Regions from separate parts of the Shewanella sp. SR43-8 genome, predicted to be linked through region 2. Evidence: predicted binding sites of a transcription regulator. Region 2 holds the regulator's gene; each other region holds the start of a gene.

Region 1 (7,559 bases), on a different contig from region 2:
TGTTATTTACCAATGCGGGTATGAATCAGTTTAAAGATGTGTTCCTCGGTATGGATAAGCGCAACTATAGCCGAGCAACAACATCACAACGTTGCGTTCGTGCTGGTGGTAAACATAACGATTTAGACAATGTGGGTTATACCGCTCGTCACCACACTTTTTTTGAAATGTTGGGTAATTTCAGTTTTGGCGATTATTTTAAAGAAGATGCGATCCGTTTTGCATGGACCTTTTTAACTGAAACCCTCAAGCTGCCAAAAGATCGCTTATGTGTCACCATTTATGAAACAGATGACGAAGCCTATGAACTTTGGACGCAAAAAATTGGTGTTGCACCTGAAAATATGATCCGTATTGGTGATAATAAAGGTGGCGCGTTTGCGTCTGATAACTTCTGGCAGATGGGTGATACCGGACCTTGTGGCCCATGTAGCGAAATTTTCTATGATCATGGCGATCATATCTGGGGTGGTCGTCCTGGTACGCCTGAAGAAGACGGCGATCGCTTTATTGAAATCTGGAATATTGTATTTATGCAATATAACCGTCAAGCCGACGGTGAAATGTTGCCATTGCCTAAACCTTCGGTTGATACAGGTATGGGCATTGAGCGTATTGCAGCAATTATGCAAGGTGTGCATTCAAACTACGAAATCGATATCTTTAAACAACTCATCGCAAAAACGGCTGAAATTATTGGTGTATCTGATTTAGAAAATAAATCATTACGGGTTATTGCTGATCATATACGTTCTTGTGCATTTTTAATTGCCGATGGGGTTATGCCATCAAACGAAGGCCGTGGTTATGTATTGCGTCGTATTATTCGTCGCGCAGTTCGTCACGGTAATAAGCTTGGTGCTACCGATGCATTTTTCTATAAGTTAGTCCCAACACTCATTAGCGTTATGGGTGATGCAGCTAATGGGTTAAAACAAACACAAGCCATTGTTGAAAAAGCCTTAAAAGCAGAAGAAGAGCAGTTTGCTCGTACACTTGAGCGTGGCTTAGTGATTTTGGATGGTGCGCTAAATACGCTACAAGGTAATACTTTAGATGGTGAAACGGTATTTAAACTGTATGACACTTATGGTTTTCCAGTTGATTTAACCGCTGATGTTTGTCGTGAACGTGATATTAATGTTGATGAAGCAGGCTTTGAAGTCGCAATGGCGGAGCAAAGAAGTCGCGCACAAGCCGCAGGTAACTTTGGCGCAGATTATAATAGCCAATTAATTATTGATGCAGAAACCGCATTCAGTGGTTATACCGAGTTAACTGGTCAGCCTAATGTGATTGGTTTATATGTTGACGGTAAAGCGGTTGATACTGTGGTTGCCGGTCAAGATGCCGTTGTTGTGCTAGATAATACGCCATTCTATGCAGAGTCCGGTGGACAGGTGGGCGATAAAGGTCAACTGACAGCTGAAGGTTTACTGTTTATTGTTAACGACACGCAAAAGTTTGGCCCTGCTATTGGTCATGAAGGTCAATTAAGCCAAGGCAAATTAGTTATTGGTCAGCAGTTAATTGCGCAAGTGGATCAAAATTTACGTCATCGTACTCAGTTAAATCATTCCGTCACTCACTTACTGCATGCTGCATTACGTCAAGTGTTAGGCTCGCATGTGTCTCAGAAGGGCTCATTAGTTAACCCTGAGCGCTTACGTTTTGACTTTGCTCATTTTGAAGCGGTTAAAGCTTCAGAGTTAAAAGCGGTAGAAGATCTAGTCAATACTCAAATTCGCCGTAACCATGAACTTTGCACCACTGAAATGGCCATTGACGAAGCTAAAGAAAAAGGCGCCATGGCATTATTTGGTGAGAAATACGATGACCAAGTCCGCGTGGTGACTATGGGGGATTTCTCTATCGAGCTATGTGGTGGTACTCATGTTGGCCGTACTGGTGATATTGGGTTATTTAAAATCACTTCTGAGGGTGGTATTGCTGCCGGTGTGCGTCGTATTGAGGCTGTCACAGGTATCGCAGCAATGGCTTATATTGCCGATCAACAAGCAGTATTAGATGAAGCTGCGCAATTACTTAAATCAGACAGTGCTTCAGTTGTGGCTAAGTTAAAAGCCCAGTTAGATAAAGTGAAGCAATTAGAAAAAGATTTGTCGCAGTTAAAAGATAAGTTAGCTGCAGCAGCCAGTGCCGATATGGCGGGTGATGCAGTCGACATCAATGGGGTTAAGTTGTTAGTTAAGCAGCTTGATGGCATTGATCCTGGTTCACTTCGTGGTTTACAAGATGAGCTGAAACAAAAGCTTAAATCTGCGATTATTGTCTTAGGTACGTCTAAAGACGGTAAAGTTAACTTAATTGCTGGTGTCAGCAATGATTTAACTAAAAAAGTTAAAGCGGGTGAGTTAGTGGCAATGGTCGCACAGCAGGTTGGCGGTAAGGGCGGCGGACGCCCAGATATGGCTCAAGCGGGTGGTACTCAGCCTGAGAATTTAGCCGCCGCATTAGCCTTGGTTGCACCTTGGGTAAACGAACGTTTAAGCTAATTAAATCTGTAAATTAACGATTTATCGGCAATTGAGTCATAAAGTCTACTATATGCAGCTTTATGACTTGAGTGCTATCAGTAGATTTGGCATAGTGAACTAACTTGCTAACAGTAAAAGCGTTTAAAAGGATTACCAGTGTCAGACAATGCTTTTTTTTGTGCTCAAGTGTAGTACTCTGATTTGGTATTTGTTTTTCCATTGCTAGCGTTTTTGTTATTGGTTTGCCGTATTGGATTGTTTAACCAGCGAGTCGTATCGTGAATGTGATTAATTGACGGTTAACCTCGTTTCAAAAGATGAAAATCATCAAGTTTTATGATTTCTTAAGAGAATATGCTTTATAAACCGACGTATTCAGAAATTGATACTATGATTTTATGTAAAGCAGACCTTATAATGAGCGCATATTACGGATAAAGCGTGTTATGCAGATTGAACTTAAAGGAGCAGTCGAATGCTAATTTTGACTCGTCGTGTAGGCGAAACATTAATGATCGGTGACGAAGTCACAGTTACTGTGTTAGGTGTTAAAGGTAACCAGGTACGTATCGGTGTCAATGCACCTAAAGAAGTCTCTGTTCATCGTGAAGAGATCTATCAACGTATTCAGTCTGAGAAGTCAGGTACCCCTTCTGAAGGTGGTAATTACTAAGTTCGAGCATATTTGATCGATATCAAAAAGTCAGCATTTGCTGACTTTTTTGTTTTCTGCATGTGAGATATTTCTGGCGGTTAAACAGGGCGGTTAAGTTTATATCCAGTATGGTTAGTCAAAGCGCTGCATATTATTTAAGTTAAGGCTTACTCGCATCTGTGTACCACAGCAGAGTGATTATATTGATAATAGATAGCCCATTCTCAATATACGGGCGAAGACTAAATACAGGAGCGCTCAGGCGTGTTAGTTGCCCTTTCTTCAACGACGAGCCCAATCCGTTATCGTAGTGATCCAATAGGAGGATGCCTATTCTATGTTGCAAAGCAAAATGTTTTGCCTCTTGGCTAACCCTCCAGACGAGGTTGAAGTATTAGCTCTACGCGAGTGATATTAAAAACAGCCTCCATGGCTTTGATTAAGACCTTGTTAAAGTATTTTACTGACACTCTAATATGAGCATTGGAAATCGCTTGGTTTTATTGTGTTGAGTCAGCATTAATCTATCTCAAACGATTTGCCCTAGTTGAGCTGGCATTAAGTGGTCAATTATCGTTCAGATTATCAACTACATAAAAAATACTTAAACCGTTCATGTTAATCATTATGGTCACATTAATTATGACAAATGGCCTGGCGAAATTTTAATCTTCAAAACCTCGTCTAAGTTAGTTAATTGATATGCTGATAATGTCGTTTGTAAAAAAAGTTTTTTATCGCTAAATTTCTAACAGACTTAACAGCGAGATAATGAGATTAAGGAAGATTATTTAAATCAATTTTCACTGAAAAGAACACTGTTTTTGTGACTATTTGAGTCTATTATCCCCAATGTGCTTAAAAACACTCCAAATGAAGTTAGGTTTCCTAAAAAGGGTTTGACTTATTTTCATCAAACAGTAATATGTGCGCCAAGAAACGGAGAGGTGGCCGAGTGGCCGAAGGCGCTCCCCTGCTAAGGGAGTATGGGCTTTAAATCCCATCGAGGGTTCGAATCCCTCCTTCTCCGCCATTTCTTACAATAGATATACGATGCGGATGTAGCTCAGCTGGATAGAGTACCTGGCTACGAACCAGGCGGTCGGAGGTTCGAATCCTCCCATCCGCACCATTATCTATTATAGTGTTAAACATGAATGCGCGTGTAGCTCAGCTGGATAGAGTACCTGGCTACGAACCAGGCGGTCGGAGGTTCGACTCCTCCCACGCGCACCATTCATGTTTCACTAAAACCCAATTTATGCGCGTGTAGCTCAGCTGGATAGAGTACCTGGCTACGAACCAGGCGGTCGGAGGTTCGACTCCTCCCACGCGCACCATATATTGCGGAGAGGTGGCCGAGTGGCCGAAGGCGCTCCCCTGCTAAGGGAGTATGGGCTTTAAATCCCATCGAGGGTTCGAATCCCTCCTTCTCCGCCATTCATTAAGTATAGTTAGCATTTTAATGCTAACTACAGCGATACTGATGAATGGCATGTTGTAACGATTTTGCGCGTGTAGCTCAGCTGGATAGAGTACCTGGCTACGAACCAGGCGGTCGGAGGTTCGACTCCTCCCACGCGCACCATAATAAAAAAGCCCTGCATTATTGCAGGGCTTTTTTTATGGTTCATTTTTAGACTATTTTCTTATCCACGCCTAAGCCCTTTATCAACAAAAGCTGATATTTACATCTTTATTCACTTATCTCCCAAGTCGTGATTTGTTATTCATTTTATCAAGCTGTTAAATCAATAAAATATGACTCATATCGTTGTTCTTATCATGGTTTTACTAATTTAAAGCTTATTAAGCGAAATTCATTGATGATTTAATAAATTATGCCTGTATTTATTGAGATTTATTGATCCAACCTCATCTAATATCACTAATTTGGTAAGACCAATTTACAAAAAGATAGCATTGTGGCGCTAATTTGTTTATATTTTGTGACGGTTTTTTGGGTTTTAATCTCAGTTTGCAGTTTTACCATGAAAATACAACTTCATTGAATACGCGTTCAACATGAATATTTATGCTTTATTGAATAGTTGATGCGCTTTATGTAATCGTTAACGGTGTTCCTGTCTTGGTGCAGGTTTGTGATATTGCACCGCGATCGCGCATTAGCGCACGATACATAATAGCCAGCGTGATAGTTTGATGTTTAATAGAAAAAGTGAGGACACATGACATCGATATCAGAGCAGTTATCTGATGCACTTGGCATTATGGTAATGGGCATGGGCTTAGTATTTATTTTTTTGAGTATCTTAATCATTGGTATTGGCATTGTTGCCAAGCTTTTTCCTGCACCTATCGAGGAGCCTGTCACTGGGCCAGCAACGACAGGTTGTGCAAAAACCGTTGGGATAGATCCTAAGTTGGTTGCCGCTATCACTTCTGCGATACATCAATACCGCGCAAAATAATTTTGGAGTCATTATGATCAAGCCGTTAGCATTAACCGATGTTGTCCTGCGTGACGCACACCAATCAATACTCGCAACACGTTTACGTATTGACGATATGTTACCTATTGCACCACTGTTAGACAAAATAGGCTTTTGGTCTCTTGAGTCATGGGGAGGGGCCACATTTGACTCTTGTATTCGCTATTTAGGTGAAGACCCTTGGGATCGCATTCGTGAACTCAAAAAAGCTATGCCTAATACCCCGCAGCAAATGTTGCTTCGAGGCCAAAATTTATTAGGTTATCGTCATTATGCCGATGATGTTGTTACGCGTTTTGTCGAACGAGCGCATACCAATGGCGTCGATGTCTTTCGTATTTTTGATGCGATGAACGACGTGCGTAATCTTGAAACCGCGGTTAAAGCGGTTAAAAATGTTGGCGGTCATGCTCAAGGAACAATTTCTTTCACTACTAGCCCAGTTCATTCTGTTGATACTTGGGTCGATATGGCAAAGCGTTTAGAAGATATGGGCGCTGATTCATTATGCATTAAAGACATGGCTGGTTTACTTAAACCGATGCAAGCTTACGATCTGATCAGCCGTTTAAAATCGCAAACCGACCTAATGGTGTCGATGCATTGTCATGCAACAACGGGCCTGAGCACGGCTACATATCAAAAAGCCATTGAAGCAGGTGTTGATGTGCTCGATACCGCTATCTCTTCAATGAGCCAGACTTACGGCCACAGCGCCACCGAAACCTTAGTGGCTATGGTTGAAGATACTGACAGAGCAACCGGTTACGATATGGTATTGCTAGAAGAGATTGCCGCTTACTTTCGTGAGGTGCGTAAAAAGTATGTGCGTTTCGAAGGTGCATTAAAAGGTATCGACTCACGTATTTTACGCGCTCAAGTGCCTGGTGGCATGTTAACCAACATGGAAAATCAATTAAAAGAGCAGGGCGCTGCTGATAAAATGGATGCCGTGCTTGAGGAGATCCCGCGGGTGCGTGAAGACTTAGGATTTCTTCCATTAGTCACCCCAACATCACAAATTGTTGGTTCGCAATCGGTGATTAACGTATTAATGGGCGAGCGTTATAAGTCCATGACCAAAGAAACCGAAGGCGTGTTAAAAGGCGAATACGGTGCGACGCCAGCGCCGGTTAATGCTGAGCTTCAGGCTAGAGTGTTAAAAGGCGAGCAGCCTATTACTTGTCGGCCGGCAGATTTGATTGCACCCGAACTCGACAAACTACGTAATGAGTTAGCTGAAATATCTGCAGATCAAGGTATCTCGTTAGCTGAAGACGTTGACGATGATGTAATGACTTACGCCTTGTTCAATCAAATTGGTCTGCAATTTCTTAAAAATCGCGGTAATCCGGATGCATTTGAACCTATACCAAGCGCCGACGATCTTAACGTTAAAGTCGATAGCGGCCCTGCAACGTATCGCGTCAATGTAGAAGGTCAGCATTTTGTCGTCGAAGTCAGCGAAGGAGGGGAAATAAGTCACATTGCGCCAGCTTCCGCTTCAGCCGCGCCAGCAGTTGCAACGCCAACTCAAATTGCCTCACCGCCTGCAGGCGAGGTTAAGTGCACTATGGCTGCGCCATTATCGGGTAATATTTTTAAAGTGCTAGTGAGCAATGGTCAAGCGGTAACAAGCGGTGAAGTGATCATCATCCTTGAAGCAATGAAAATGGAAACTGAAATTCGCGCTCAACAAGATGGTGTTGTCACTCAGTTAATAGTTAAACAAGGTGACAGCGTAACCGTAGGTTCAGCATTGTTATCATTAGCATAAGAGGTCGAGATGGAAGGATTATTGGCCTTTTGGGCAGAAACGGGTATCGCTAACTTTACTGGTGGCCAACTGCTAATGATGGCTGTTGGTTGTTTGTTATTATTTTTAGCAATAATGAAAGGTTTTGAACCGTTATTATTATTACCCATTGGATTTGGGGCAATATTAGCCAACAT
Region 2 (7,559 bases):
TGCGCAGAAGGTAATTTACACAGTGTGTACCTGATGTTTAATGCCAATGATGGTGTTGAAGATCAGTTACGTCCATCTATTGCTAATGTGGCGCAATACATCTATGAGCTCACAGATCAATATGCAGACAGTGCTTTTAATGGCTTTGTCGGTATTGGTGCTAATTTTTGGGATACCTTTTATCCTGATGCGCGCCCAGCATTATTAAAACCTTTTCCGGCTATGAATGAAGGTATTCGTGATGCACCTGCAATGGAATATGATCTGTTTATTCATATTCGTTGTGACCGTTACGATATTTTACATCTTGTCGCAAATGAGATTAATCAAATGTTTGAAGATTTGGTTGAGCTAGTTGATGAAGAGCGTGGTTTCCGTTTTATGGACAGCCGTGATTTAACCGGTTTTGTTGATGGTACCGAAAACCCTAAGGGGCGCCATCGTCAAGAGGTTGCATTGGTTGGTAATGAAGATAAAGCGTTTGCCTCTGGTAGTTATGTTCATGTACAAAAATACATGCATAACTTAAGTAAATGGCATCGTTTACCACTGAAAAAACAAGAAGATATTTTTGGTCGAACTAAAGTTGATGATATTGAATATGAGTCGGAAGATAAGCCATTAACCAGTCATACCAAGCGAGTTAATTTAAAAGATGCGCAAGGTAATTCATTAGAAATCCTGCGTCAAAGCATGCCTTATGGTTCGATTCGAGAGCAAGGGCTGATTTTTATTTCTGTGTGCCGCACTCCAGAACATTTTGAACAAATGCTTCGCAGTATGGTTCACGGTGATGGCCATGGAAATCATGATCATTTAATGTTGTTTACCAAAGCGTTGACCGGATCATCATTCTTTGTGCCATCATTAGATTTTTTAACCCAATTCGATGATGCGTAACCACCCGCGTTAAGCAAAAAAAAAGCAATGCCATGGCATTGCTTTTTTTATAGTGATATTTTATTCACTATAATTGAATAAAGATCTAACGGTCTCTAAGGTATCATCAATAGTTTTTATACTTGCAGGGCAAATGAAAATCGTATCATCGCCAGCAATGGTACCTAATATCCCTTCAGGTTTACCTATTGAATCCAGCAAACGAGCAATTAATTGTGCTGCACCTGGACTGGTTCTTACCACTATCATGGCTTGGTTATGATCAACATCTAGCACTAAATTCTTAACTGGGCTACCCGCAGTTGGAACGCCTAGCTCTGCAGGCAGGCAATAGACCATCTCTTGCTTGGCGTTACGAGTACGAACAGCACCAAATTTGCTGAGCATACGCGATACTTTAGATTGATTAATATTACCGAATCCTTCGGTTTGAAGCGCATTAACAATCTCGCTCTGGCTTCCAAAACGTTCTTCTTTGAGAATCGATTTAAAAGTTCGTACGAGCTCATCCTGATTTCTTGTCGCTGGCATAATGATATTTCATCTTATATTTGTTATTCAAAAATCTAGCACATTTTGAATAGATTGACTTATTAAGTCAAGAAAAAATCAAATTTATTGAATAAAAATTCATTTTGTAGTGGAACTTTAAGCTGACACTTGTGTTAGTTCTGTGACTCATTTAAGCAATAAATGATTAAGATAATGGCGATGATTGTCTTGTCAGTACCAATAGAGTATCACCCTTTTCTGACAATAGATTAAGTTTTCCTTTTGAGAAATCAATTTGTTGTACTAATGAAATAGCTTGCATCAACTCGGCTTCTTGGCTCATAAAGCTGTCAACGCAGGCTTTCATGGTAGTGCCTGCTGGTGCCAGCTGTAAAAAGTTACCTTGCTGGGCATAACTGCCAAAAAACTGATTACAACTGTTGTTACCTGTTAACTCGCCATCTGCGGCAAAAACTAACGTTGCAGGACTATTATTAATGGTTGGAGTGTCGAGGACGGTGTCGACATGCCAAGTACCAATTAATTGTTCATTTGAGACAGTGGCCGATGGACTTTGGCAAGCACTAAGGCCTATAACTATAACTGCGGCGCCGAGAATATGCTTTATCATGCTGAGAGGGTTCCAAATACGAAAAAATTGGCGCTATTCTACTACTTGAGCATTAATAAAAGAGTAAATAATTGTCAGTTTTTGGATTAATGAACATTATTTAACGAACTAAAGAGAGTCAAATGATTAAATTAGTCAAAGTGTTGCATATCATCGGCTTAATTATGTTGCTGGTGGGCGTAGGCTTATATTGGCAAAGCGATATAGGTCAGCAAGTTAGTGGTATGTTGGTGATTGCATTGCTCATTGGCGTAGGAACATTAATTATGTCTCCGCTGCCTGTTGCGCTAGTGATAGAATGGGCTAAGAAGCAACCTCCCTATTCAGATCCAAAGGAATAATCATTGTCATTTATTATCCGTAAGGCGTTATTCACCGATGTTACTGCCATTGTGCAGTTAGAGCGTGCTCATGTAGATGATGAGTTGTCTGGTTCAGATAACCAATTACATGCTCATTCATTCACCAAAAGTGAGGTGGGTCAGCTAATTAATCAACATTGGTTTATGGTGGCAGAAGAGCAAGGGCAAATTATTGGTTATGTGATGGCCGCAAGATGGTCATTTTTTTCCGCGCAACCATTGTATCGCCATATTATTCAAAAGATTAAGTTCGCTGAGTTGGCTGGGCAAGCTTTATCGACGACCAATTCGTGTCAATATGGGCCGGTTTGGATCCAAGAGTCAAAACGTGGCCAAGGCGTGTTTGCGGCGTTAGTGAGTGAGTTAAAAAAACAAGTAAACACTAGCTTTCCATTTATGGTGACCTATGTTGCTGCAGACAATGCTCGCTCTTTAGCGGCACATCAACAAAAAGCTGCGATGACACAGATTGATCAATTTCGTTTTGAACAACGTGATTATTGTTTATTGGCCACCTCTACAGCTGATGTCATCAGCTAACTATGTCTTGGTGCGTGAATAAAGTGGTTATTAATTAGGAATATAATGAGTACTGACTTTGAAACCCTTTTTTCACCTTACCTTGGTTTAAGATTATCAGCATTTGACAACATGAAGCTGATTGCCGCGGTATTGGCTGAGGCAAATGAATCATATGATTGCATTGAAGCAAGTGTGCACAGTAAGGATAATCTACAAGTGCAGCAATCAGGATATTTTGTGCGCTGGCATGATAGATGGGTATTTTGTGGTGTAACCAATGACTATCATGCTGCAATAGCCTTATTTACTCAAATTGAGCAGATCAATATGGCATCAATTAGTGTCAAAGATGTGCCAATAATGAGTATGCAGCAAGTGTCATTTATGTGCATTGAAAGTGCGCACTTCGATCATTGTTAACCTATTTATTATACTATCTTCATTTATGTTTACGCATTAGGATGATTTCGCTAAATCATTGATGTGCATTATTGCTCAGGTTTATTTAACTGCATCAGTACCAGTGGTCGTTCTTCAGAGTGGTGACGATAGTATAATTGGGTGATTTCTGCTGGTAACTGCGATATTTGCCGCGGTTCTATCGCCACAAAGTGCTGCTGTTGATATAAGCCTATTAACCATGGGTGAGCAAATAAGAAGCAATGTTTAGTCTTTAATCTAGGTGCAATAAACTGTAATAACTGGCTTGCATGGTGTTGGCCACGATAGTCGGGGTGAACTAACAATCCATTTACCAGTTGATAGTGGCCTATTGGTTTGACTCTTATAGCGGCAATAATATTTCGCGGTCTGAATGTCGCTCTATTAACGTCATCACTCCTGTCTTGATTATCAGTAGCGTTTGAGTTTAGGTGATTAATAACTGCTATCGCTTCTTTTTGAGCTAATCGCGCATAAGGCATATGCTGACGATAGAATAATTTAATGGCTGACCATTCTTTTATTGTACAGAGCTTAATCGCTGAGAGTTTGCTTTCAGCAAGTTCAATCGCGTTGCCTTCTAAAGCGGTAAGATGACTCGCAATCGACTTATTCGCAATCGAATCACCTTCAATGGGTTCCGCCCCTATGGATGGCGGTGCAACAGCTTGCTTTTCTATTATATTTTTTTCTAGCCAAGTGGCTTGATACATAATGAACCCAGTGTCGAGATTAAATCATTACCTTATTACATCGGCTAGTGCAAATTGGATAGCGCCAATAAAATAAAACCGCCAAATGGCGGTTTTATGTTTGATATCGTTTTAGCTTAGCCAACAAGCGTTAGGCTATATCGATACCTAGCTTATTATAGTCCGGCATCAGCACGAAGAATCTCAGCTTTATCTGTCGCTTCCCAAGGGAATATATCGCGACCAAAATGGCCATAAGCTGCAGTTTGTTGATAGATAGGACGTGCCAAATCTAGCATTGCGGTTAAACCATAAGGACGCAGCTCAAAGTGCTGACGGATCAATTTGATCAATACTTCTTCAGACACTTTGCCAGTACCGAATGTTTCTATACTGATAGATGTTGGCTCTGCAACACCAATAGCATAAGACACTTGTAGCTCACAGCGATCAGCAAGACCTGCAGCAACAATATTCTTAGCCACATAACGTGCAGCATAAGCTGCGCTACGGTCTACTTTCGATGGGTCTTTACCAGAGAATGCACCGCCACCATGGCGCGCCATTCCGCCGTAAGTATCAACGATAATCTTACGTCCTGTTAAACCACAATCACCAACAGGTCCGCCAATAACAAAGCGACCAGTAGGGTTGATAAAGTATTTAGTGTCTTTGTTTAACCATTGTGCAGGTAATACAGGCTTGATGATGGTTTCCATTACGGCTTCAATCAAATCTGCTTGTGTTACGTCTTCACGATGTTGAGTTGACAATACAATCGCATCGATACCGATGATTTTGCCATCGTCATATGCAAAGGTTACTTGGCTTTTTGCATCTGGACGCAACCAAGGTAAAGTGCCGTCTTTACGCACTTCTGACTGACGCTTAACTAGCTTATGAGCGTAAGTGATAGGTGCAGGCATTAATACGTCGGTTTCATTGCTGGCATAGCCAAACATTAAGCCCTGATCGCCAGCGCCTTGTTCAGCAGGATCTGAGCGGTCAACGCCTTGATTGATGTCTGGTGACTGTTTGCCTATGGCATTAAGTACCGCACATGAATCAGCATCAAAACCCATATCTGAATTGGTGTAACCGATTTCGCGGACGGTTTTACGGGTAATTTCTTCAATGTCTACCCAAGCAGAAGTGGTGACTTCACCGCCCACTAATACCATACCGGTTTTAACATACGTTTCGCACGCAACACGAGCCTTTGGATCTTGCTCAAGTATTGCGTCTAATACCGCATCAGAAATCTGATCGGCGATTTTATCTGGATGACCTTCTGAGACCGACTCAGAGGTAAACAAGTGCTTTGCCATAATAGGAAAATCTCGTTGGTTGCATTTGAATATACGTCTAGACGTCTATTTTAGTCGAAATCTAATTTGATAACACCCCTTAATACGAATTTAAGCAGATAATTGTGCAGTAGTGCATGAATATTTTTTACTCTCTATGAGTGTGTTTAGCTAATGGGTTAATTAAACTGCTGATTAAATTAAGTTTTAATCATTTTTGTTGGTCTGCTTTAAACACTTTAGTGCCATTAATTGAACAATATTGAGGATGATTATGAGGTGTTAAGTGTTGAGACAATTTGACGTTTTACTTACCCAGCGCTGTTTTCTAAGCTGACTGTCAATAAATAATTACTCAGTATGTAGATGTTCATTACGGGGCTTTTTGCATGTTATCTACCCAATAAACATCAGCGGCAAGACGACCTTAATAGGTAAAAGTGAGCTTATTACTGACTAAAAATGTAATGAGAGAAATTTTAATTTGCGTCACATCGCCTTGTAGGGGAAAATATGGCTTCACAATTGCCCGCTAGACCTTACAAACAAGCAGGAGAGAGCATGTCATCTCGTAAAGTACTCGCTAACGCTATTCGCGCCTTAAGTATGGATGCGGTTCAAAAAGCCAATTCTGGTCATCCAGGTGCCCCAATGGGTATGGCTGATATCGCCGAAGTGCTATGGAATGATTTTCTAAAGCACAATCCAACTAATCCTAACTGGGTCGATCGCGATCGTTTTGTTCTGTCAAACGGTCATGGCTCTATGCTTATCTACTCTTTATTGCATTTATCAGGCTATGAGTTGCCGATTGAAGAGTTAAAGCAATTCCGTCAATTACATTCAAAAACACCTGGTCATCCTGAGTATGGTTATACTCCAGGTGTTGAAACCACCACCGGTCCTTTAGGCGCAGGTTTGAGCAATGCTGTTGGTATGGCGATTGCCGAAAAAACCTTAGCGGCTCAGTTTAACCGTCCTGGTCACGATATTGTTGATCATTTTACCTACTGTTTCTTAGGTGATGGCTGTTTAATGGAAGGTATTTCTCACGAAGCCAGTTCATTAGCCGGCACATTAGGCCTAGGTAAGTTAGTGGCATTTTGGGATGACAACGGTATTTCTATCGATGGTCATGTTGAAGGTTGGTTCACTGATGATACGCCTAAGCGCTTTGAAGCCTATGGCTGGCATGTTATTGCTGATGTTGATGGTCATAATCCTGATGCCATCCGTGCAGCAATTGAACAAGCTAAATCTGTCACCGATAAGCCATCGATGATTTGCTGTAAAACCATTATTGGTTTTGGTTCTCCGAACAAATCGGGCAGCCATGATTGTCATGGTGCACCATTAGGTGATGCTGAAATTGCAGCCGCTCGTGAGTTCTTAAACTGGCCACACGCTCCTTTTGAAATCCCATCTGATGTTTATGCTGGTTGGGATGCCAAACACAAAGGTGAGGCAAATGAGTCATTATGGAATGACAAGTTTGCTGCATATCAAGCTGCGTTCCCAGAACTTGCTGCAGAATATGATCGCCGTGTTTTAAAGGGTGATTTACCTGCTGATTTTGAAGCAAAAGCACAAGCCTTTATCCAAGAAAGCCAAGATAAAGCCGAAGGTATTGCGAGCCGTAAAGCGTCTCAAAATGCGATTGGTTTCTTTGGTGCTATGTTGCCAGAATTACTTGGCGGTAGCGCAGACTTAGCCGGTTCTAACTTAACGCTTTGGTCTGGCTCAAAAGGTATTCAAGACGATCCTGCCGGTAACTACATCTATTACGGTGTACGTGAATTCGGTATGAGCGGTATTATGAACGGTGCGTCGTTGCATGGTGGTTTTATTAACTATGGCGCTACCTTCATGATGTTTATGGAATACGCGCGTAACGCAGTACGTATGTCAGCATTAATGGGTATTCAAAACATTTTCGTTTATACCCATGACTCTATTGGTCAAGGCGAAGATGGTCCAACGCATCAGCCTATTGAGCAATTAGCTAACTTACGTTTAACGCCAAATATGGCAGTATGGCGTCCATGTGATGCAGCAGAAACGGCTGTTTCATGGAAGGCGGCAATTGAGCGCCGTGATGCACCAACATCATTAGTTTTCAGTCGTCAGGGTCTTAAGGCTCAAGCGCGTACTGCGGAGCAATTAGCTAACGTTGCTAAAGGCGGTTATGTACTGTCTGATTGTCAAGGCACTG
Region 3 (7,559 bases), on a different contig from region 2:
TTGCATTGGATGTCGAACCTGATTGCTGACTTTAGCGCCATCAGTCGTTTACCTTATTTATTTTCAGTCGTATTTAAAGGCTTGTTTCTATTACTCGGGGCAACGACCTTAGCGTATGTGACACAATTTTTAAACATGTGGGCCATAGAGAATCACATGGTGACATTGCGGCAAATGCTTACGGTGCAAATTATTTACAGCCCATCATTCCAAGCATTAGTGGTTTATCTTGTTGTGGTGCGGGTCAGCTTAGCTTTTATTGAACAAATGTCGCTGTTGGTAGGCCCAAAAGTATTACTGAATATTGGCATGGGTAAATATCACAAGCCACGTTATGAGCAACAATTGTTCTTGTTTATCGATATGGTGTCATCAACCGCTCATGCAGAAACGTTAGGTGACTATCGCTTTAGCCGCTTGATTCAAGACAGCTTTAGTATGCTTGCAGATACGGTGACCGATAATGAAGCGGAAATTTATCGCTATATGGGTGATGCAGTATTGATCCACTGGCCGTTAGAACAAGGCATTAAACATGACCGTTGCATGAATATTTATTTTGAGTTTTGTCAGCAACTTCAGTGGCAGAGAAAATACTTTGAACAGCAATATGGTTTTGTGCCCAAATTCAAAGCAGCAGCGCACTGTGGCCAAGTTGTCGCCGCAGTAGTTGGTGTTCATAAGCAAGAAATTAGCTTCTTTAGTGATGTATTAAACACTCTGGCTCGACTGCAAGATCAATGTAACCCACTCGGTCAAAGAATGTTGCTCTCAGGGGATGTGGTGCATCGACTTGAACAGCAAAATAGCCAGTATCAACTGACTGACTTAGGGCCTATTATGCTAAAGGGTAAAAAGCATCCAACTGAAGTGTATGGTGTTGCTCCAATAAAATAGCTCCCTCTACTAGTTGAAGTCAGTTAATAACAAAAATGGCAAGTATTACGACTTGCCATTTATTGAGGCTTCAACATTCTCCAAATGAGTCTCTAACCGATCTTATTCGGTAACACTTGTGCTAACAGCTTTTTCTGAATGGCCAAACCTAAGGTTCTGAACGTTGAAATACGACTGGTAGTTTGACGCCAAACTAAACCGATATCACGGTAAGGGGCTTCGCCAGGTGGATCGATAGCAACCAGATCGGTATCCGTTAAAATCCCTGTATCAATAGCCATTTGGGGTAAAAATGTAGTACCAAGTTTACTGTTTACCATCTGTACTAAAGTATGCAGACTCGTGGCAGCAAAGGGATTAATTTTGGCACTATCACCCAATTGGCATGCTGTTATTGCGTGTCCGGTAATACAATGTTCAGCTTGGAGTAAAAAAATACTTTCATCAGGCATTTTTTGGTAGTCGATAGGTTGCACTAATTGTTGCGATACCTCTTTATGCATTACCATTTTAAATGGGTCAATACCGACTTTCATACTATGAAAACCACTCGTGTCCACGGGTAACGCCAATATCAATAGATCTAACTCACCTTTGGCTAACGCATCCAACAAACGCTCAGTGGTATCTTCTTTTAATAACAAGCTGAGTTTGGGATAATCTTGCTGGCATAATTTAACCACTCGACTGAGTAAGAATGGCGCTATGGTCGGAATACACCCTAAGCGGATCTCTCCAGTCATGGGTTCGCCTTGATTTTTAACTAACTCAACTAAGTCATCGACATCGGTTAAAATATTGCGAGCTCGCTCAACCACTTCTTCGCCAATAGCAGTAAACATAAAGGATTTATGATCGCGTTCAATTAACTGGTAACCCAGTTGCTCTTCAAGGTTTTGAATCCCACTTGATAATGTTGATTGGCTCACAAAGCATATCTTGGCAGCGCGATTAAAATTTTGTTCTTGATGTAAATGAACTAAATAATAAAGGTTTTTAAGGCTAGGAAGATTTTTCATATAAACGATTACCCTTATCTATGTTAATTCAAATAGTGAATTAAATAAGCCAAAAAAACAAGACATCAATGGGCTAATCGAAATAAAGGCCCATAAAAAATGCCCCTTAAATAAGAGGCACTTAAACAGCATGACTTTCAGCACTCGTCTAGGTATTTATCTAAACAGATAGTGACTAGCATAATGGAAATTACGCTTTTGCTTCCAAGTATACTTTCAACTGTTGTAAATCTTTGGCAGCATGCTCAACGATTGCAGCAAGCCATACCTTGTGTTCGGTTTCCCATTTAGCTTCTTCACCGTGTTGTAATAACTGTGAAAATTGCTGAATGCGTTTCAGGCCAACAGACCCTGCTGCACCTTTAAATTTATGAGCTTCTGCACATAAGGTGTCTTTATCATTTGCATCACCCGCTTTCACTAGGCTGCTGATATATTCAGGCATTAGCTGCTCGAATAACACGACGCTTTTCAATAACGTTCCAGCTCCAATGGCACTGATATATTGCTCAAGCGTATTGAGATCCAATATTGAGTCTAACTGCGTTGTGGCCATTAAGGCACCTCTATCAAATATAACGCTATAAAGTTATAAATATGATACCGAGTAAAATACCCTATGCAAGGCTTGCTAATATTTAACCGCTATTTAATGACAAAATATCACATTTTTTCAACATAACTACTCAACTGGTATTACCAATGTTTAAAAATACCTCACATTGATAATTTTTCAGCCAAATTTTTAGTGATAATAGTTATCACTCCTATATAACATCACAAAAATCGACCTAAATGTTGAACCTATTTGATTGCCAATAATCGACCCGCAGCGATCACTCGCCCCAAGAGGTTTTAGGTTGGCTAGCGATTAATGCACTGCCTTGCCCACCAAATTCACGTAACTCGTTTACGATCGCAACCAAGCCATCCCAGCGAAAAGCACACCAATCTGGGGCGAGTAAGATTGGTTTTTTGGCATAAGCAGTTACCCGATGAAAGATAATATTTTTTGGAGTATGTCGAATAAGTTTTGCAGCTTCAGCGGCATACTCTTCAAGGGTCAATAATGGCATAGCATTATAACGCCATTGCTTCGCCATCGTACTGCCTTCAACAACATGTAAAGGATGTAATTTAAGTCCATCTACACCAATGCCTAATACAGTTTGTAAGCTATTAAAATAGTCAATCGACGTTTCGCCTGGGAGCCCTAATATCAAATGAGTACACACTTTAATGCCTCTAGCGCGGGCATTTTTTACCGTCCGACGATATTCGCATAACAGATGGCCACGATTAATCCGCTTTAAAGTATGATCATTGGCGGTTTGTAAGCCTAATTCTAGCCATACTTCTATCCCTCGTTGTTGATACTCAACCAGTAAATCAATTACTTGATCAGGAACACAATCAGGACGAGTACCAATATGTAACCCTACAATATCGCTATCCTCCAGCGCTTGATCATATTTTTGCTTAAGCACTTCATACTCATCATAAGTACTAGTGTAAGCTTGAAAATAAGCAATATATTTAGCTGTGGGTGCAGTATTTATATTCACCGAAGAAGTACATTTTTTTGCTGATTGCGCACGTACTTTGCCTTCAGTTAATTGTATCGCTATCGGTTGTTCTCTACCTCGTTCACCACTGAATGAGACAACGTTGCAAAAAGTACACCCTCCCACCCCTAAGGTGCCATCACGATTAGGACAAGTAAATTGGGCATCAATGGTTAATTTTTTTACCCTTTGTCCATATAGACGTTTGCAATACAGGCCAAACGTATTTACGTAGTCATCTAAACCCAAAATACAGTCTCATTATTACGCCAAAGTTCGCCAGTGTAGTCAGTCGATAAACACCTGTCTTGGTGCTAAATCAATAAAACAGTCTATTAACTCAAGCGAGTTATAAACTTATGTACAAACTAAATAACGTTTAAAACAATTTAGTTTATTTACATCTACATAAAAGTGAATATTTACTCATTTATAATAATTTTTTACCCAAAGACTGTGTTTGAAATAAAATTCATTATTTTTGTTTCAAAAACAATTAACCGCTATTGTTACAAAAAGGTAATCAGTAATTTAATTTTTTTCTAAAATTCTTTTTATTCAGAACGTTATAGCGCTAAAAACACAGTTTACGTTAACGTAAACTTGACAGCTTATTACCTTTTTCTAGTAATTATATTTCAGTTTGTTGCATTTTTTTGGTTTGACCTTTATGCATTCTCGGTTTAATTTGGATGGTTCGGGTGCATATCTATGGATATTCTTCAAATTTACCCCGAGTCGTATCTAGTAGAGGTTTAGGGGGTTTTTTGTATGAGCTTGTATCATCCCAGTTTTGAGCGTGACAATTGCGGATTTGGTTTGATTGCACAAATGGACGGAGACGCGAGTCACCGTATTGTGCGTACCGCGATTCATGGTCTCGATCGAATGAAGCATCGTGGTGGTATTGCAGCTGACGGACGCACAGGTGATGGCTGTGGTTTATTAATGCAAATGCCTACAGATTTTTTTGAAGCGATTGCGGCTGAAAATGATTGGCATTTAAGCCGCAAATTTGCGGTGGGTATGCTATTTCTTAGCCAAGATGAGCAACGCGCTGATGAAGCGAAGTTCATTTTAGAAAAAGAACTACAAAGAGAAACGTTAAGTGTCGCTGGCTGGCGTAAAGTTCCGATCAATCCAGATGTTCTGGGGGAGATTGGCCGGAAAAGCTTGCCACAAATCTATCAAGTATTGATTAACGCGCCAGTGGGATGGCGTGAGAAAGATCTTGAACGTCGCTTATATATGGCTCGTCGCCGTCTTGAGCAACAAATAACAGATGATAAAGATTTTTATGTTGCTAGTCTTTCTGGGCAAGTCATAGTCTATAAAGGATTAATGATGCCAGCAGACCTGCCATCATTTTATACAGACTTAGCAGATATTCGTTTAAAAAGTGCGATTTGCTTATTTCACCAACGCTTCTCAACGAATACATCGCCAAAATGGCCATTAGCACAACCGTTTCGTTATCTCGCTCATAATGGTGAGATCAATACCATTACCGGCAACCGTCAATGGGCAAGAGCGCGTGCTTATAAATTCAACTCGCCTTTATTACCCGATTTACAACAAGCGGCCCCTTTTGTTAACGAAACCGGTTCAGACTCGTCTTCTTTAGATAACATGCTCGAAATGCTGTTATCCGGTGGCATGGATTTATACCGTGCGATGCGTTTGCTTATTCCACCTGCATGGCAATCTAATCCTGAAATGGATGACGAGTTAAAAGCTTTTTATGATTTTAACTCAATGCACATGGAGCCGTGGGATGGCCCTGCAGGCATTGTAATGACCAATGGTCGCCATGCTGCCTGTGCAGTTGATCGTAACGGCCTACGCCCTTCTCGCTACGTTATAACCAAGGATCGTATCCTCACCTTAGCGTCTGAAGTGGGTATTTGGGATTATTCCGCCGATGAAGTGATTGAAAAAGGCCGTGTTGGGCCTGGCGAGTTATTAGTCTTAGACACCTTAAATGGTCGCTTGTATCACTCATTTGAAATTGATAATGACCTAAAGCGTCGTCATCCTTACAAAGAGTGGATGGCTAAAAACAGTCAGACATTGATCCCTGCGGAGCAAATTGCGCCGACAAAACAAGGTTCAAGTGGCTTCGATGCCAAAACACTGCTGCAATATCAAAAACAGTTTGGTTTTACTCGTGAAGAATTAGAGCAAGTTATTTGGGTACTAGCCAGCAAAGGCGAAGAAGCCATTGGCTCAATGGGCGATGATACACCTATGGCTGTATTGTCGAAAAAGTCACGCTCCTTGTATGACTATTTCCGTCAAAAATTTGCTCAGGTGACCAACCCACCGATTGACCCCTTGCGTGAAAAACACGTAATGTCGCTCGCGACCTGTGTAGGACGTGAACAAAATCTTTTTAGCGAAACCACAGGTAATGCTTACCGAGTAATGTTTAATTCGCCAATTTTATTATTCAGCGATTTTAACCAATTACTTGGACTCGATAGCACTAACTATCGCGCCAATACAGTTGACTTGAACTACGATGCTCAAGAAACCTTAGAGCAGGCTATTCGTCGTATAACAGACGAAGCAGAACGCTTGGCGCGCAGTGGCACAACATTATTAGTCTTGTCTGATCGCGCGGTTGCAAAAAATGCTCAAGTGATCCCAGCCGCAATGGCTGTCGGAGCTGTGCAGCGACGTTTAGTCGATAAAAGTTTACGTTGCGACACTAACATTATTGTTGAAACCGCATCGGCTCGTGATCCACATCATTTTGCGGTACTAATCGGCTTTGGCGCAACAGCCATTTACCCTTACTTGGCATACGAGTCTATTTCTGCGATGGCAAAATTGCATCAGATAGATGATGTGACCCCATTAATGCTTAACTTCCGTTATGGCATTGAAAAAGGTTTGCGTAAAATCATGTCAAAAATGGGCATTAGTACCGTCGGATCATACCGTTGTAGCCAACAGTTTGAAGCCGTCGGTTTAGCCAGTGATGTGATTGAATTGTGCTTTAAAGGCGTAATCAGCCGTATTGAAGGGGTTAGCTTTAACCATATCGCCGATGACCAAAAAATACTCCATACTGCGGCCTATCGCGCCCATGTACCGCTACCACAAGGTGGCTTGCTTAAGTATGTTGAAGGCGGCGAATATCACTGCTTTAACCCAGATGTAGTCAATACCTTGCAAGCTTCACTAAAAGACAAAAACTACGCTGAGTATAAAAAGTTTACTCGTTTGGTTGATGATCGCCCAGTGGCAACGCTGCGCGATTTAATTGGCATTAAAGGCCAGCTTGACGCAGTTGAGCAAGAGACTGTTGAAGGCGCTGAAACACTTTACTCACGCTTTGACAGTGCCGCCATGAGTATTGGCGCATTAAGCCCTGAAGCCCATGAAGCATTAGCGGTTGCGATGAATCGTCTTGGCGGTCGCTCAAACTCAGGTGAAGGCGGAGAAGACGCGCGTCGTTTCAATAGCGAACGTAACTCAGCCATTAAGCAAATTGCATCTGGTCGATTTGGAGTGACAGCTCACTACCTGGTTAACGCTGATGTGCTGCAAATTAAAGTGGCACAAGGGGCAAAACCCGGTGAAGGTGGTCAGTTACCTGGTCATAAAGTGAGTGTGGAAATTGCCGGATTACGTCATGCACGTCCCGGTGTGACCCTCATTTCACCGCCACCACATCATGATATATATTCTATTGAAGATTTGGCTCAGCTTATTTTCGATTTAAAACAAATCAATCCAAAAGCCTTGGTGTCGGTCAAGCTGGTTTCAGAACCAGGCGTTGGCACTATTGCAACGGGTGTCGCCAAAGCCTATGCCGATATGATCACCATATCGGGTTACGATGGCGGTACTGGTGCAAGCCCAATCACCTCAGTGAAATATGCTGGTTCTCCTTGGGAACTCGGTTTAGCGGAAGTGCATCAGTCACTGGTAGAAAATGGCTTACGTCATAAAATTCGCTTACAAGTGGATGGCGGTTTAAAAACCGGTACTGATGTGATTAAAGCTGCATTACTCGGGGCTGAAAGCTTTGGATTTGGCACTGTGCCTATGATCGCGCTTGGGTGTAAAT

What was found. The regulator ArgR, encoded in region 2, controls arginine synthesis, uptake and breakdown. The targets are predictions, from matches to a motif close to ANTGAATANNTATTCANT.
Region 1: a site for ArgR is predicted at 5,178-5,195, ahead of H5114_RS01575 (OadG family transporter subunit). Genes of this name have one in related genera too.
Region 3: a site for ArgR is predicted at 4,182-4,199, ahead of gltB (glutamate synthase large subunit). Genes of this name have one in related genera too.

Annotation. Positions count from the first base shown of each region.
Region 1 is NZ_JACJDX010000001.1:369,977-377,535, reverse strand. It holds gene alaS (alanine--tRNA ligase) at 1-2,516, shown strand, start outside; gene csrA (carbon storage regulator CsrA) at 2,974-3,171, shown strand; tRNA gene H5114_RS01605 (tRNA-Ser) at 4,095-4,186, shown strand; tRNA gene H5114_RS01600 (tRNA-Arg) at 4,209-4,285, shown strand; tRNA gene H5114_RS01595 (tRNA-Arg) at 4,313-4,389, shown strand; tRNA gene H5114_RS01590 (tRNA-Arg) at 4,417-4,493, shown strand; tRNA gene H5114_RS01585 (tRNA-Ser) at 4,502-4,593, shown strand; tRNA gene H5114_RS01580 (tRNA-Arg) at 4,665-4,741, shown strand; gene H5114_RS01575 (OadG family transporter subunit) at 5,343-5,585, shown strand; gene oadA (sodium-extruding oxaloacetate decarboxylase subunit alpha) at 5,599-7,383, shown strand; gene H5114_RS01565 (sodium ion-translocating decarboxylase subunit beta) at 7,393-7,559, shown strand, end outside.
Region 2 is NZ_JACJDX010000003.1:33,239-40,797, reverse strand. It holds gene H5114_RS04330 (Dyp-type peroxidase) at 1-900, shown strand, start outside; gene argR (transcriptional regulator ArgR) at 961-1,431, opposite strand; gene H5114_RS04320 (META domain-containing protein) at 1,598-2,023, opposite strand; gene H5114_RS04315 (hypothetical protein) at 2,146-2,364, shown strand; gene H5114_RS04310 (GNAT family N-acetyltransferase) at 2,368-2,925, shown strand; gene H5114_RS04305 (hypothetical protein) at 2,971-3,327, shown strand; gene H5114_RS04300 (GNAT family N-acetyltransferase) at 3,396-4,061, opposite strand; gene metK (methionine adenosyltransferase) at 4,217-5,368, opposite strand; gene tkt (transketolase) at 5,909-7,559, shown strand, end outside.
Region 3 is NZ_JACJDX010000004.1:226,353-233,911, reverse strand. It holds gene H5114_RS06860 (adenylate/guanylate cyclase domain-containing protein) at 1-897, shown strand, start outside; gene oxyR (hydrogen peroxide-inducible genes transcriptional activator OxyR) at 990-1,916, opposite strand; gene H5114_RS06850 (Hpt domain-containing protein) at 2,107-2,472, opposite strand; gene H5114_RS06845 (TIGR01212 family radical SAM protein) at 2,753-3,730, opposite strand; gene gltB (glutamate synthase large subunit) at 4,253-7,559, shown strand, end outside.